DNA from 4 places in the Bradyrhizobium sp. MI1.11 genome. Region 4 is predicted to be linked to each of the others. Evidence: predicted binding sites of a transcription regulator. Region 4 holds the regulator's gene; each other region holds the start of a gene.

Region 1 (3,230 bases), on a different contig from region 4:
GATCGCAACCGTTCCCGCATCGACTCTTTCGGGCTCATCACCGGTCAGATCGGTTACGCCTGGAACAACGTGCTGCTTTACGTGAAGGGCGGCGCCGCCGTCGTCGGCGACAAATACGACATCTACGCTGCGGCGGGCACGCCCGGCGCGGGCGCGCTGCTGGCCTCGGCGCGGGAGACTCGCTGGGGTGGCACGGTCGGGGCCGGTCTGGAGTTCGGCTTCGCTCCCAACTGGTCGCTGGGCTTTGAATACGACCACATCTTCCTTGGCGATCGCACGATCGGCTTCACAACGCCCGCGGGTGCGGTTTTCGGCAGCGACCGGATTCGCCAGGACGTCGACATGGGCCTCGTCCGCTTGAACTATCGCTGGGGCGGTCCGGTCATCGCAAAGTACTGATCGCGCTGGAATAGAGCACTTCGAAGGCCGGCCTCGTGCCGGCCTTTTGCTGTGCGGTTCTGCGATATCAATAGGTCAATAGCCGTTCCGTTTTCCGATCGCTGTTGCTTTTCAGTGACACAACTTGCGGCTTCACCGGTGTATGGACGATATCAGTTGGACCACGGCGTCCGATGCTCTTCCGGGACAGGGAGGGACAACAGAAACTGGGACTGGGATTACTGAAGATGAAAAAGATTTGGTTGGCTTCGGCCTGTTTGTTCGCACTCGCTGCCCCGGCTTCGGCCGCTGATCTGGCGGCGCGCCCCTACACCAAGGCTCCGGTGGCCATGGCTTCGGTCTACAACTGGACCGGCTTCTACCTCGGTATCGTCGGTGGCGGCGCCTGGGAAAATTCCTCGACCGACCCGAAGATGAAGGGCGGCTTCGTCGGCGGTACTGCCGGCTACAACTGGCAGACCGGCAACGTCGTGTTCGGTGTCGAGGCCGATGGCGCCTGGGCGGACGTCAGCGCGTCGGTCACCGGCCCCGTTGCCGTCCCCGGCTTCGGCCTCGTCAGCACCACCCTCAGCTCGAAGACCGATGCGATGGGCACCGTGCGCGGCCGCATCGGCTACGCCGTCAACAACGTCCTGTTCTACGGCACCGGTGGTTACGCCTGGATCGACAACAAGCTCAGCATCAGCGCGCTCGGCGTGACCGCTTCCGACAGCAAGTGGCACTCCGGCTGGACCGTCGGTGCGGGCGTCGAAGCGTTCTTCGCTCCGCAGTGGTCGGTCAAGGGCGAGTACCTCTTTCGCAGCCTCGGCGGCGAGACCTACTTCTCGGGCGCCCTGCCCACCGGCACGCTCGAGTTTCACACCGTGCAGGTCGGCGTGAACTATCACTTCGGGGGCCCGATCGTCGCGAAGTACTGATCTTCGCTATCGACGCCATCGTGTTACGAAAGGCCGGCCTCGCGCCGGCCTTTTTGTTTGAACGGGACCGGTCACGCGCAGTTCCGCAAGCCGTGCTCCTGCCAGATGCCGCCAGCGCGCCAACAATCCGTTGACGATTCGCAAACGCCACTGGAAATCCGTCCCTGTTCTTCCTACGTTCGCTTACTTACCCATCGGCGCCGATCCCGGTTCCGGGCGATGCGCGCCTTTCAAGTTGGCGCGATCGCGCGCTTTTGGATTCCCTGAGGACCACCAGGATGGATGAAGTGATCAAGGCGAAGCGCCAACAACAGAACGCGGGAGCACACCTGCGCGCGATTACGATCCGTGGCGCGCGCGAGCACAACCTCAAGAACGTCGACGTCGAAATTCCCCGCGACAAGCTCGTCGTGTTCACGGGGCTGTCAGGCTCCGGCAAATCCTCCCTCGCGTTCGACACCATCTATGCCGAGGGCCAGCGCCGCTACGTCGAATCGCTATCGGCCTATGCCCGCCAGTTCCTGGAGATGATGCAGAAGCCCGACGTCGACCAGATCGACGGCCTGTCGCCGGCGATCTCGATCGAGCAGAAGACGACATCGAAAAACCCGCGCTCCACCGTCGGCACGGTGACCGAAATCTACGACTACATGCGCCTGCTGTGGGCGCGCGTCGGCGTACCCTATTCGCCCGCCACCGGCCTGCCGATCGAGAGCCAGACCGTCTCGCAGATGGTCGACCGCGTGCTGGCGCTGCCGGAGGGCTCCCGGCTCTATCTGCTCGCGCCGGTCGTGCGCGGCCGCAAGGGCGAGTACCGCAAAGAGCTCGCCGAATGGCTCAAGAAGGGCTTTCAGCGCGTCAAGATCGACGGCGCCTTCCACGAGCTCGCGGAAGCCCCTGTGCTCGACAAGAAATTCCCGCACGACATCGACGTCGTCGTCGACCGCATCGTGGTGCGCCCCGACATCGGCCAGCGCCTCGCCGAAAGTTTCGAGACCGCGCTGAAGCTCGCCGAGGGTCTTGCCGTCATCGAATTCGCGGACGCGCCGGCTGCAACAGCACCCGCGGAAGAGAAAAAGAAGACGGCTAAGATCCACGACAAGAGCGGACCCGAGCGCATGCTGTTCTCGGAAAAGTTCGCCTGCCCTGTCTCCGGCTTCACCATCCCCGAGATCGAGCCCCGGCTGTTCTCGTTCAACAATCCCTATGGCGCCTGCCCCGCCTGCGGCGGCCTCGGCGTCGAGCAGCATGTCGACGAGGACCTCGTCATCCCCGACAAGGAGCTAGCCATCGGCAAGGGCGCGATCGCGCCCTGGGCCAAGTCCTCGTCGCCCTATTACATTCAGACGTTGACGGCGCTCGGCAAGCATTACAAGTTCACGCTGACCACCAAATGGAAGGATCTGCCCAAGAAGACGCAGAACGCGATCCTGCATGGCTCCGGAGAGGACGAGATCAAGTTCTCCTACGAGGACGGCGTCCGTTCCTATGACACCAAGAAGCCGTTCGAGGGCGTCATCACCAACATCAACCGCCGCTATCGCGAGACCGAGAGCGAGTGGGCGCGCGAGGAGCTGGCGAAGTACTTCCACGACGTGCCCTGCGAGGCGTGCCACGGCTTTCGGCTCAAGCCCGAGGCGCTCTGCGTCAAGATCGGCGGCAAGCATATCGGCGACATCTCCGAGATGTCAGTGAAGGGCGCCGGCGCATGGTTCGAGACCGTGCCGGAGGCGCTGAACACCCAGCAGAACGAGATCGCCGGCCGCATCCTCAAGGAGATCCGCGAGCGCCTCACCTTCCTGCTCGACGTCGGCCTCAACTATCTCACGCTGTCCCGCTCCTCCGGCACGCTCTCCGGCGGCGAGAGCCAGCGCATCCGCCTGGCCTCGCAGATCGGCTCGGGCCTGACAGGTG
Region 2 (3,230 bases), on a different contig from region 4:
CGGGCGCGAGCGCCTGGAGCTCGGCAATCAGCGCGCCGTTGGCGTCGAACAGCTTTTCCGGCTCGTAGCTGCGCATCCAGTCTTCGAGAATCTTCAGATGCGCCGGATTCTCGCGGCAGTTCGCGACCGGCACCTGATGCGCCCGCCAAAAACCTTCGACCTTCTTGCCGTCGACTTCCTTGGGGCCGGTCCAGCCCTTCGGGCTGCGCAGCACGATCATCGGCCAGCGCGGGCGTTCGATGCTCTTGCGGCCGTCGCGGGCGTGCTGCTGGATCGACCGGATGCTGGCGAACGCGACATCCAGCGCGTCCGCCATGGCCTGATGCATCGGCTTGGGATCGTCGCCCTCGACGAACAGCGGCTCGTGGCCGAGCCCGCGGAACAGATTGCGGATCTCGTCGTCGCGCATCCGCCCGAGCACGGTCGGATTGGCAATCTTGTAACCGTTGAGATGCAGGATCGGCAGCACCGCACCGTCATGGGCAGGATTGAGGAACTTGTTGGAGTGCCAGGACGCGGCGAGCGGGCCGGTCTCGGCCTCGCCGTCGCCGACGACACAGGCGACGATCAGGTCGGGATTGTCGAAGGCCGCGCCATAGGCATGCACCAGCGCGTAGCCGAGCTCGCCGCCTTCGTGGATCGAACCGGGCGTTTCCGGCGCCGCGTGACTCGGGATGCCGCCGGGGAAGGAGAACTGTCTGAACAGCTTGCGCAATCCGTCGGCATCGCGCGCGATATCGGGATAGATCTCGCTGTAGCTGCCTTCGAGATAGGTGTTGGCGACCATGCCGGGGCCGCCGTGGCCGGGACCGCAGACATAGATCACGCTCAGGTCCAGCGCGCGGATGACGCGGTTGAGATGGGCGTAAATGAAGTTCAACCCGGGCGTCGTGCCCCAATGGCCGAGCAAACGCGGCTTGATGTGCTCGGGCCGTAACGGCTCGCGCAGCAGCGGATTGTCGAGCAGGTAGATCTGCCCGACGGAGAGATAGTTCGCGGCGCGCCAGTAGCGGTCGAGCAGATCGAGGTCGCTGCTCGCTGCGGCCAATTGTTGTTGATTTGTCATGTTCCTGCCGACCTTCACCCGGGATCGTCACCAACCGAGTTCCGGCGAGATCGATCCTTCGGCAGCATCAAACGGGATCGCCGTGACGCCACTGTTGCGTGAGGTCAAAAGCGGGCGCGCGAAGTTTGGGCAGCTCTACTGTGCATGGGGTTGTTTTCACGTTTTTCGTTTGTGTTCTTGATTTGTTCCTTTGGCGTGCTATCTTGGCTTCATGAGTCCAGCATCCTCTCATGCTCTCAAGCACCCGCCGGTCACGGCGCCCTCCGAGCCGGCGGTTGCGCCTTCTGACTTCCCTGAGCTGGCGGTCGCCATCGACCGCCAGCGCAGGCGAGGCCGGGGCGCGCAGTCCAACGCCAGCGGCCGGTTCGAGGCCGAGGCGCGCGTCGCATTCGACGATGGCTGGCAAAGCCTTGAAGAACTGCCTCCGTTCAAGACCACGGTCGGGATCGACACCTCGCGCAAGGTGATTACCCGCAACGATTCTCCCGACATCGGCTTCGATCGTTCGATCAATCCCTACCGCGGCTGCGAGCACGGCTGCGTTTATTGCTTCGCGCGGCCGACCCATGCCTATCTCGGCCTGTCGCCGGGGCTCGACTTCGAGTCGAAGCTGTTCGTGAAGCCCGAGGCGCCGGCGCTGCTCGAGAAGGAGCTTGCAGCGCCGGGCTACGAGCCGCGGATGATCGCGATCGGCACCAACACCGATCCCTATCAGCCGATCGAACGCGAGCGCAAAATCATGCGCGGCATTCTGGAGGTGCTGGAGCGCGCCGGCCATCCCGTCGGTATCGTCACCAAGTCGGCGCTGGTGACCCGCGACATCGACATTCTCGCGCGCATGGCCAAGCGCAACCTCGCCAAGGTCGGGATCTCCGTGACCTCGCTCGATCCGAAATTGGCGCGCACCATGGAGCCGCGGGCGTCCACGCCGCCGAAGCGGCTGGAGGCGCTGAAGCAGCTTTCCGAGGCCGGCATTCCGACCACCGTCATGGTCGCCCCCGTCATCCCCGCGCTGAACGATTCCGAGATCGAGCGCATCCTGGACGCCGCCGCTCATGCCGGCGTCAAGGAAGCCTCCTACGTGTTGCTGCGGTTGCCGCTCGAGGTGCGCGATCTCTTTCGGGAATGGCTGATGGCGAACTATCCGGACCGCTATCGCCACGTCTTCACGCTGATCCGCGACATGCGCGGCGGCCGCGACTACGACGCGAAATGGGGCGAGCGCATGAAGGGCACCGGTCCGATGGCCTGGACCATCGGCCGCCGCTTCGAGATCGCCTGCGACAGGCTCGGGCTGAACAAGCGGCGCTCCAAGCTGACGACGGATCATTTTGCCAAGCCGAAGCGGAACGGCGATCAGCTCAGCCTGTTCTGAGGGACGAAGTGGGAGAGGCGTCGTATGAGCCAGGAACTGCCAGCTCCAATCCCGCGGCTCACCGTCATCACGCTGGGCGTGAATGACATCCGCGCCAGCATTGCCTTTTACGACGCGCTCGGGTTTTCGCGCCGGCTCAAGGTGACCGGTGAGGCCGTTGCGTTCTATGACACCGGCGGTCCGGTGCTCGCGCTGTTTCCCTGGGACCAGCTCGCGGTCGACGCCAGATTGCCGGATCATCCGAGGCCATCGACGTTCCGCGGCATGACGCTCGCTTGGAACTGCCGCGCGCGTGAGGAGGTGGATGCGGTGCTGGCTTTCGCCATCGGCAAGGGAGCCGCGCTGCTGAAGGCCGCGCATGAGACCGATTACGGCGGCTATTCCGGCTATTTCGCCGATCCTGATGGCCATCCATGGGAAGTCGTGGTCGCACCCGGCATCGACGTCGGCGAGGACCGGCGGGTGCATCTGGCGGAATAGGGCGGCTGACTTGAATCTTGAATAGCGGGAATTGTCCGAGGTTCCCGGTTGCGCAGGCCGTGCCGCTTGCGCACGATCCCCGCCATGATTCGGGATCAGTCCGCCAAGAAGCCGGCCAAAGGTGCGCCCAAGAAGGCTGCGCCTGAAAACAAGAAAGCTGCGCCCAAAAAAATCGCCAAGGCGCTGGCCGGCACAAAGAGCGCCATCATCGTCGCCCCAAGCTTCCGCCGCGAGCGCGCGCTGATGAAGCGCGGCGTCTGGCCGGTGGCGGGCTGCGATGAGGCCGGCCGCGGGCCGCTGGCGGGTCCT
Region 3 (3,230 bases), on a different contig from region 4:
CAACCTTGGTGAAATCCGGCGGGCGGCGCTCCGCGAATGCCGTGAAGGCCTCGCGCGCCTCGGCGGTGCGCAGGCGCAGTCCGAACTGCTCGCCTTCGGCATTCATCTGCGCGACCAGCGCCTCGCCATTGCGCATCAGCTTCTTGGTGGCGGTGAGCGCGCCGGCCGGCTGACGGGCAAGACGCTGCGCCAGCGCGAGCGCCTCGGCATCGAGCTTGTCGAGCGGCACCACGCGGTTGGCGAGCCCCCATTCCAGCGCGGATTTGGCCGGCACGGCCTCGCCCAGCGCGAACATCTCGTAAGCCCGCGCATAGCCGATGCGCGCCGGCATCAGCAGGCTGGAGGCGGCTTCCGGCACCAGCGCAAGGCTGACGAACGGCGTCGACAATTGCGCGTTGTCGGCAAGCACGACGAGGTCGCAATGCAGCAGCATCGTGGTGCCGACGCCGACGGCGCGGCCCTGCACCGCGGCGACCAAGGGCCGGGTGCAGCGCGCCAGCGACTGGATGAAGCGCACGACGTTGCGGCTTCCTTCCGACTTGCCCGCCGCGACCGCCGCGAATTCGCCGACGTCGTTGCCGGCAGTGAACATGTCGCCCTCGCCGCGGATCAGGATCACGCGGGCCAACGCATCGGACTCGGCGGATTCGATGGCATCGGCGAGCTTGCCGTACATCGCATCCGTCAGCGCGTTCTTCTTGTCGGGTCGCGCCAGCGTGAGCGTGAGAATTCCGCCGTCGTTCTGGATCCGGACGTGCTCGGTCATGGGTCTCTCCTCTATTCCTCTGGATCTCTCAAAGGCTCTGTTGGAAGTTCTCTTGGAAACTTGTCCTGAATGCTGGTCAGCCAGCGCGCGATGGTATCGATCTCCGCACTGGTGAATCCGTCCGTCAAGGCAGCGTTGACCTGTGCCGCGTTGGCCTTTGCCTGTGCGAGCGCTGCACGGCCCTTCGGCGTCAGCCAGATACGCCAGGCGCGCCCGTCCTCGCGATCGGCCCGTCGCTCGATCAATCTTGCAGCCGCCGTGCGATCGACGAGGCCGGAGATGCCGGCCGGCCCCAGATCGAGCGCCGTGCCCGCCTCGCCCATCAGCACGCCGTCCCGCTTGCCGAGGATGAACAGGAGTCCTGCCTGCGCCGGCGTGACCTCGCTCGAAGGCTGCGTCGCCATCCAGCGCTGCAAGCGCCGCTGCGCAACGCTCAACAGGTAGATCAGCCGATGATGCCCCGCGCCGGCTTCTTTATTTCGCATGCGAAATAGATAGTCGAAGCGGTTCAGATTGTCAAAGAGCGGCGGCTAGGTCGATGTGCCGCGGCAGTCGTCGAGGAACAGGGCCGCACCGGCGCACCAGGACCTCAGCCACCAATCGCAATTAGTCGCCGCCGCCCCGCTTGACGGTCGCTTCTTTTTGTGTTCCCTATTCGTTCTATTCAATCATAGATTGTCCCGGAGACCTTTCGTGATGAACAGTATGCGTGGCGAGAACCAGCCGACCCAGCTCGTAATTCATAATGACGATGATACGCCGGACCAATTCGTGATGGATCTGCTTCGGCAGGTCTTCGGCAAATCAGACCGTGAAGCGACCGCGCTGATCACCCAGATCGAGCAGAAGGAAAAGGCGGTTTGCGGACCTTACCCTCAATCGGTTGCCGAAGCCCTTTTCAAATCTGCGCAACAATCCATCGGCTTGGCCGGCCATCGACTGCAGGTCACGCTTGAGGCGGTCAAAACTCCTTGCGAACTCTGCGGGAAGCCTGAGGGACAGATGGACGTGCGTATCGGCGACCGCACGGTCTGGCTGTGCAGCGACTGCATGCGTGCGGCGGATGAGCCCTCGAACGAACAAGAGGAAGATTTCGACTTTGCTTGCGACGTTCTCGATTGGCACCTTGCCAGCACCGCGCGCAGCAAACTCGTGACCACGATCCGCCAATTTCCCGGCCACATGCGCGTCGATCTCCAGGCCGCAGTCGACCGGCTCTTCGGCAAGGCCATCCGGCTGGTGGGATTGAACGAGGAGCAGCGCTACGAAACGCTGTCGATTCCACGGCTGCTCAAGTAGGGCCGCTATGCGATCGCGATCGCCCCGCTGCAATATTCCGACGTCGACGTAGGCGAGAAGAGCCCGGTCAAGTGTCTGGATAACGGACTATGGCTGTGTGAGCAGGATCATCTCCGCTATGCGGTTTTGCTCTGCGCACACCGCGAATACAGTCGCGAGCCCGGAATTCGGATCGAGATCCTGGTGTCTTCAGGTTCCGCAGGCGCGGCTCTGGTCCAGCAATGCTTCAGTGAATTGGAAGAAGCCGTACAGGCTGCGCGGACCTATCGCGGCAAGATCCTGTCGCTCGATGCGGACTCCGACTATCGCGGTCGCTCGCGCGGCATCACGGTGCATCGCTTGCCGCAGGTGTCGCGCGACGAGGTGATCCTGCCGGAGCAGACCCTGCGGCTGCTCGATCGCAACGTTCTGACCTTCGTCAACACCCGAGACCAATTGCGCCGGTTGGGCCAATCGACCCGCAAAGGCATCTTGCTGTACGGCCCGCCGGGCACCGGCAAGACCCACACGATCCGCTATCTCGCAACGCATTTGCCCGGGCATACGACGCTGATCATCACGGCCGAACAGATCGGTCTGCTCGGCGCCTATATGAGCCTGGCACGGCTGCTCCAGCCGTCGATGGTGGTGATCGAAGATGTCGATCTCATCGCCCGTGACCGCGATGACATGGGGCCGTGTGAGGAATCCATGCTGAACAAGCTGCTCAACGAGATGGACGGGCTGAAGGAAGATGCCGACATCCTGTTCGTCCTGACCACCAACCGGCCGGAGGACCTCGAAGGTGCTCTCGCGGGTCGCCCCGGCCGCATCGACCAAGCCATCGAAGTGCCGCTACCCAACGAGACCGGCCGCGGCAAGCTGGTCCGGCTCTACGGCAAGGGACTGCCGCTCGACGAGGCGGTCATCGCAGAGGCTGCCCGGCGTAGCGACGGCACGAGTTGCGCCTTCATCAAGGAGCTGATGCGGCGGCTGGCGCAAGGAAGCATTGCGCGGGACGGCGGCAACACCGTGGTCTCCGCCGATATCGACGAAGCCCTCGACGACATGCTGTTCTCCGGCGGCCGGCTTAACGCGCAGCTGCTCGGCGGCGCGCAGGCAATGGCCACCGGGTGACGCTTCCTCCGACGTGGTGCGCCTGCTACGGAGCGCACATGAAGCTCGA
Region 4 (3,230 bases):
CCCGGGGCGCTCGTCGTTCTCGCCTTGCCGTGATTTTCCTTGCCGTGATTTTCGTCGCTTCCATGGCCGCTCTCCTGCCGATTTGTCAGGTTCTTCGCATCATGCCGCGACGCGCTTGATCCTGCCTTCCGGAACAATGTGAAGCGGCGGGATGACTGTGCCCGCTCAGCGGTTTTTGCCTCTGCGCCCGCGCTCGGCTAGAAGACGTGCGGAACATTCGCCCGAACGTGCCGAGCAGGAGTTTTCGCCGTGGCCTTGATGCCGGTTTCCGACGCGCTTGCCGCGGTGCTGGCGGGTGCAGAGCCGCTGCCGGAAGAAATGATTTCCCTCGACGAGGCCCATCATCGCGTGCTCGCGCGTGACCTCGCGGCGCGGCGCACGCAGCCGCCGCAGGCGATGTCGGCGATGGACGGCTACGCGGTGCGCGCGGCCGATGCCGCGACGATCGATTCGGAGCTCACCGTGGTCGGCGAAGTCGCGGCGGGCCGACCGTTCGCCGGGACGATCGGCGCCGGCGAGGCCGTACGGATCTTCACCGGCGGCGTCGTTCCCGGTGGCGCGGACGCCGTCGTGATCCAGGAGGACACGGTCGCCGCCGGCAAGCGGATCATGATCAAGGAAGCCGCGATCGCCGGTCGGCACATCCGCCCCGCCGGCGTCGATTTCCGCGAGGGTGACGTGCTCCTGCGCAAGGGAAGCCGTGTCACCGAGCGCGACCTCGCGCTCGCTGCCGGGATGAATCATCCGCACCTTGTCGTTTTCAGGCGTCCAAAGGTCGCGATTCTCGCCACCGGCGACGAGCTGGTGATGCCAGGCACCACGCCAGGCCACGGCCAGATCGTCTATTCCAACGGCTACGCCCTGCACGCGCTCGCCCGCAGCGAAGGCGCCGAGACGATCGACCTCGGTATTGCCGCCGACACGCTGGAGGCGACCACCGCCGGCATCCGCCGCGCCCGCGAGAGCGGCGCCGACATCCTGATCACGACCGGCGGCGCATCGGTCGGCGACCACGATCTGGTCCAGCAGGCACTGCGGGACGAAGGCATCGCGATGGCGTTCTGGAAGATCGCGATGCGGCCAGGCAAGCCGATGATGCACGGGCGACTCGGCGCAATGGGTGTGATCGGCCTGCCGGGCAATCCCGTGTCGTCCTACGTGTGCGCTTTCCTGTTCATGGTGCCGCTGATTCGCGCCCTGTCGGGCCGTTCAGTGATTCACCATCGCCGCGAACGCGCCGTGCTCGGCCGCGGCGTCGGCGCCAACGACCAGCGCGAGGACTATCTGCGCGCGCATCTGGAGGAGCGTGACGACGGCACACGCGTCGTTCTTCCCGTCAATCATCAGGACTCTTCGCTGCTTGCGAATCTCGCTGCAGCACAGGTACTTCTCGTGCGCGCACCATTCGCGCCGAAGGCCGAAGCCGGCACGGCTTGCGAAGTGTTGCGGCTCCCCGTCTGAGCACCCCGCAACGCGCGTTCCGCGAAGTTTGCTCTGTTCACGGTAAATTAAGCAGTTGCGGAACATGTATCGAACATATAGTGTCCGTTCATGATTTGTTTCGAGCATGTAGCGGCTTATTGCCGAATTCTGCGTCTCGGAATCGGACGACATCAACCGGGGGACTTTGGTCGAGATGTTAACGCGCAAACAATACGAGCTTCTGCGGTTCATCAGTGAACGTCTGAAGGAAAGCGGCGTGCCGCCCTCCTTCGACGAGATGAAGGATGCGCTCGATCTGCGCTCGAAGTCGGGCATCCATCGCCTGATCACGGCGCTCGAGGAGCGTGGCTTCATCCGACGCCTGCCCAACCGCGCCCGTGCGATTGAAGTCATCAAGCTGCCGGAGCTCCAGGCAGCCGCCGGCAGCCGCCGCGGCTTCACCCCCAGCGTCATCGAGGGCAATCTCGGCAAGGTGCGTGCGGGCTCCAGCCTGCCCGCGGACGAGGGCGAACGCCCCGTGGCGGTACCGGTGATGGGCCGCATCGCGGCCGGCACGCCGATCGAGGCGTTGCAGACACGCAGCCACACCATCAGCGTACCGCCCGACATGCTCGGCTCGGGCGAACATTACGCGCTGGAAGTGCGCGGTGATTCCATGGTTGATGCCGGCATCCTTGACGGCGACATGGCGCTGATTCAGCGCAACGAGAGCGCCGATACCGGCGACATCGTGGTGGCGCTGATCGACGACGAGGAAGCGACGCTGAAGCGCTTCCGCCGTCGCGGCGCCTCGATCGCGCTCGAGCCCGCCAACGCTGCCTATGAGGTCCGCATCCTGCCGCCCAATCGGGTGAAGATTCAGGGCAAGCTGATCGGGCTTTACCGGAAGTACTGATACCGGACGTACTTGATACCTGGAGAAGTTGGCGCCTCGCGCGCTTCCGATCGGCATCGCCGGTCAGAGATTGGAGCGGATCATCGTCCGCTCCGGCTGGATAGTCTTTCTGGTTCTGCACAGACTATCCGGCCCCTCCTCCGGCGCTGGCTACTCGCGACGCCCAAGAAGCAGCACCGAAACAGCACCGCTTCGCGGCTCGAGTGTGCGAGGAAACAGCGAGCAGCGATCGAGGTCGTTGCACCAGCCGGCAATATTCGCGCATGCGCCTCCCGAATGCATCGCAACTCTCTTTGTTCCTATTGAATTCGGGAAAGATAATGTGATCGCGGCTTGCGGAAACCAGCCGCAGATTTGCCCACAACCGAGCAGAGCTTTCGTGCTTCAACTCTGATAGAGGCCTGCGCCTCGATAAGAGACGTGGGTTGCTATCCCAGCATGAGGAGCACCCGATGTGTGACTACAGCCTGCATGCCGTCGCGTCGCGCCCCGCCGAAGTCGGCGAGACGATCGTCACGACAAATTTCCGCGGCACCTCGACGCGCGGCTTCGCCTCCGCAGCCGATCCGTCTGTTGCCGTCTGCCTGCTGCCGGGAACGGAGCTCGCCTTCGCAGACGACGTCCGCTACGACAATCGCTGGATCTGGACGCGGACCATCAATTCCCGCGTGGGCAAGTTCGGCAAGATCGATCCGCACGTTCCCGACCGCCATCATGACGCGATCGAATTCCCCGACGGCAAATTTGTGCTGGTGACGCAGCTCGTCGAAGGCCAGCGCGCGACCGTGCTGCAACTGCCTGTGACCCAGTCGGTCATCGAGCGCGAGCACAAGGCGCAGATCATCGCCGACAGGCAGCCGACCGTCACGCACCTGCCGATCGGCTGAAACAG

The links. Region 4 encodes LexA, which represses DNA repair genes until DNA is damaged. Its sites were predicted from a motif close to TGTTCNNNNTGTGTTCNG; they were not measured.
Region 1: the regulator LexA is predicted to act here: its motif matches at 1,482-1,499, upstream of uvrA (excinuclease ABC subunit UvrA).
Region 2: the regulator LexA is predicted to act here: its motif matches at 1,239-1,256, upstream of AC0L30_RS29170 (PA0069 family radical SAM protein).
Region 3: the regulator LexA is predicted to act here: its motif matches at 1,412-1,429, upstream of AC0L30_RS20725 (ATP-dependent Clp protease adaptor ClpS).

Annotation. Positions count from the first base shown of each region.
Region 1 is NZ_JBVVPM010000014.1:107,525-110,754, forward strand. It holds gene AC0L30_RS16690 (outer membrane protein) at 1-399, shown strand, start outside; gene AC0L30_RS16695 (outer membrane protein) at 627-1,316, shown strand; gene uvrA (excinuclease ABC subunit UvrA) at 1,595-3,230, shown strand, end outside.
Region 2 is NZ_JBVVPM010000036.1:54,850-58,079, reverse strand. It holds gene AC0L30_RS29175 (phosphoketolase family protein) at 1-1,066, opposite strand, end outside; gene AC0L30_RS29170 (PA0069 family radical SAM protein) at 1,278-2,441, shown strand; gene AC0L30_RS29165 (VOC family protein) at 2,466-2,921, shown strand; gene AC0L30_RS29160 (ribonuclease HII) at 3,006-3,230, shown strand, end outside.
Region 3 is NZ_JBVVPM010000020.1:60,290-63,519, forward strand. It holds gene AC0L30_RS20715 (enoyl-CoA hydratase) at 1-766, opposite strand, end outside; gene AC0L30_RS20720 (MarR family winged helix-turn-helix transcriptional regulator) at 778-1,251, opposite strand; gene AC0L30_RS20725 (ATP-dependent Clp protease adaptor ClpS) at 1,463-2,065, shown strand; gene AC0L30_RS20730 (AAA family ATPase) at 2,249-3,181, shown strand; gene AC0L30_RS20735 (tannase/feruloyl esterase family alpha/beta hydrolase) at 3,207-3,230, opposite strand, start outside.
Region 4 is NZ_JBVVPM010000002.1:296,632-299,861, reverse strand. It holds gene AC0L30_RS03315 (molybdopterin molybdotransferase MoeA) at 250-1,461, shown strand; gene lexA (transcriptional repressor LexA) at 1,637-2,338, shown strand; gene AC0L30_RS03305 (hypothetical protein) at 2,791-3,225, shown strand.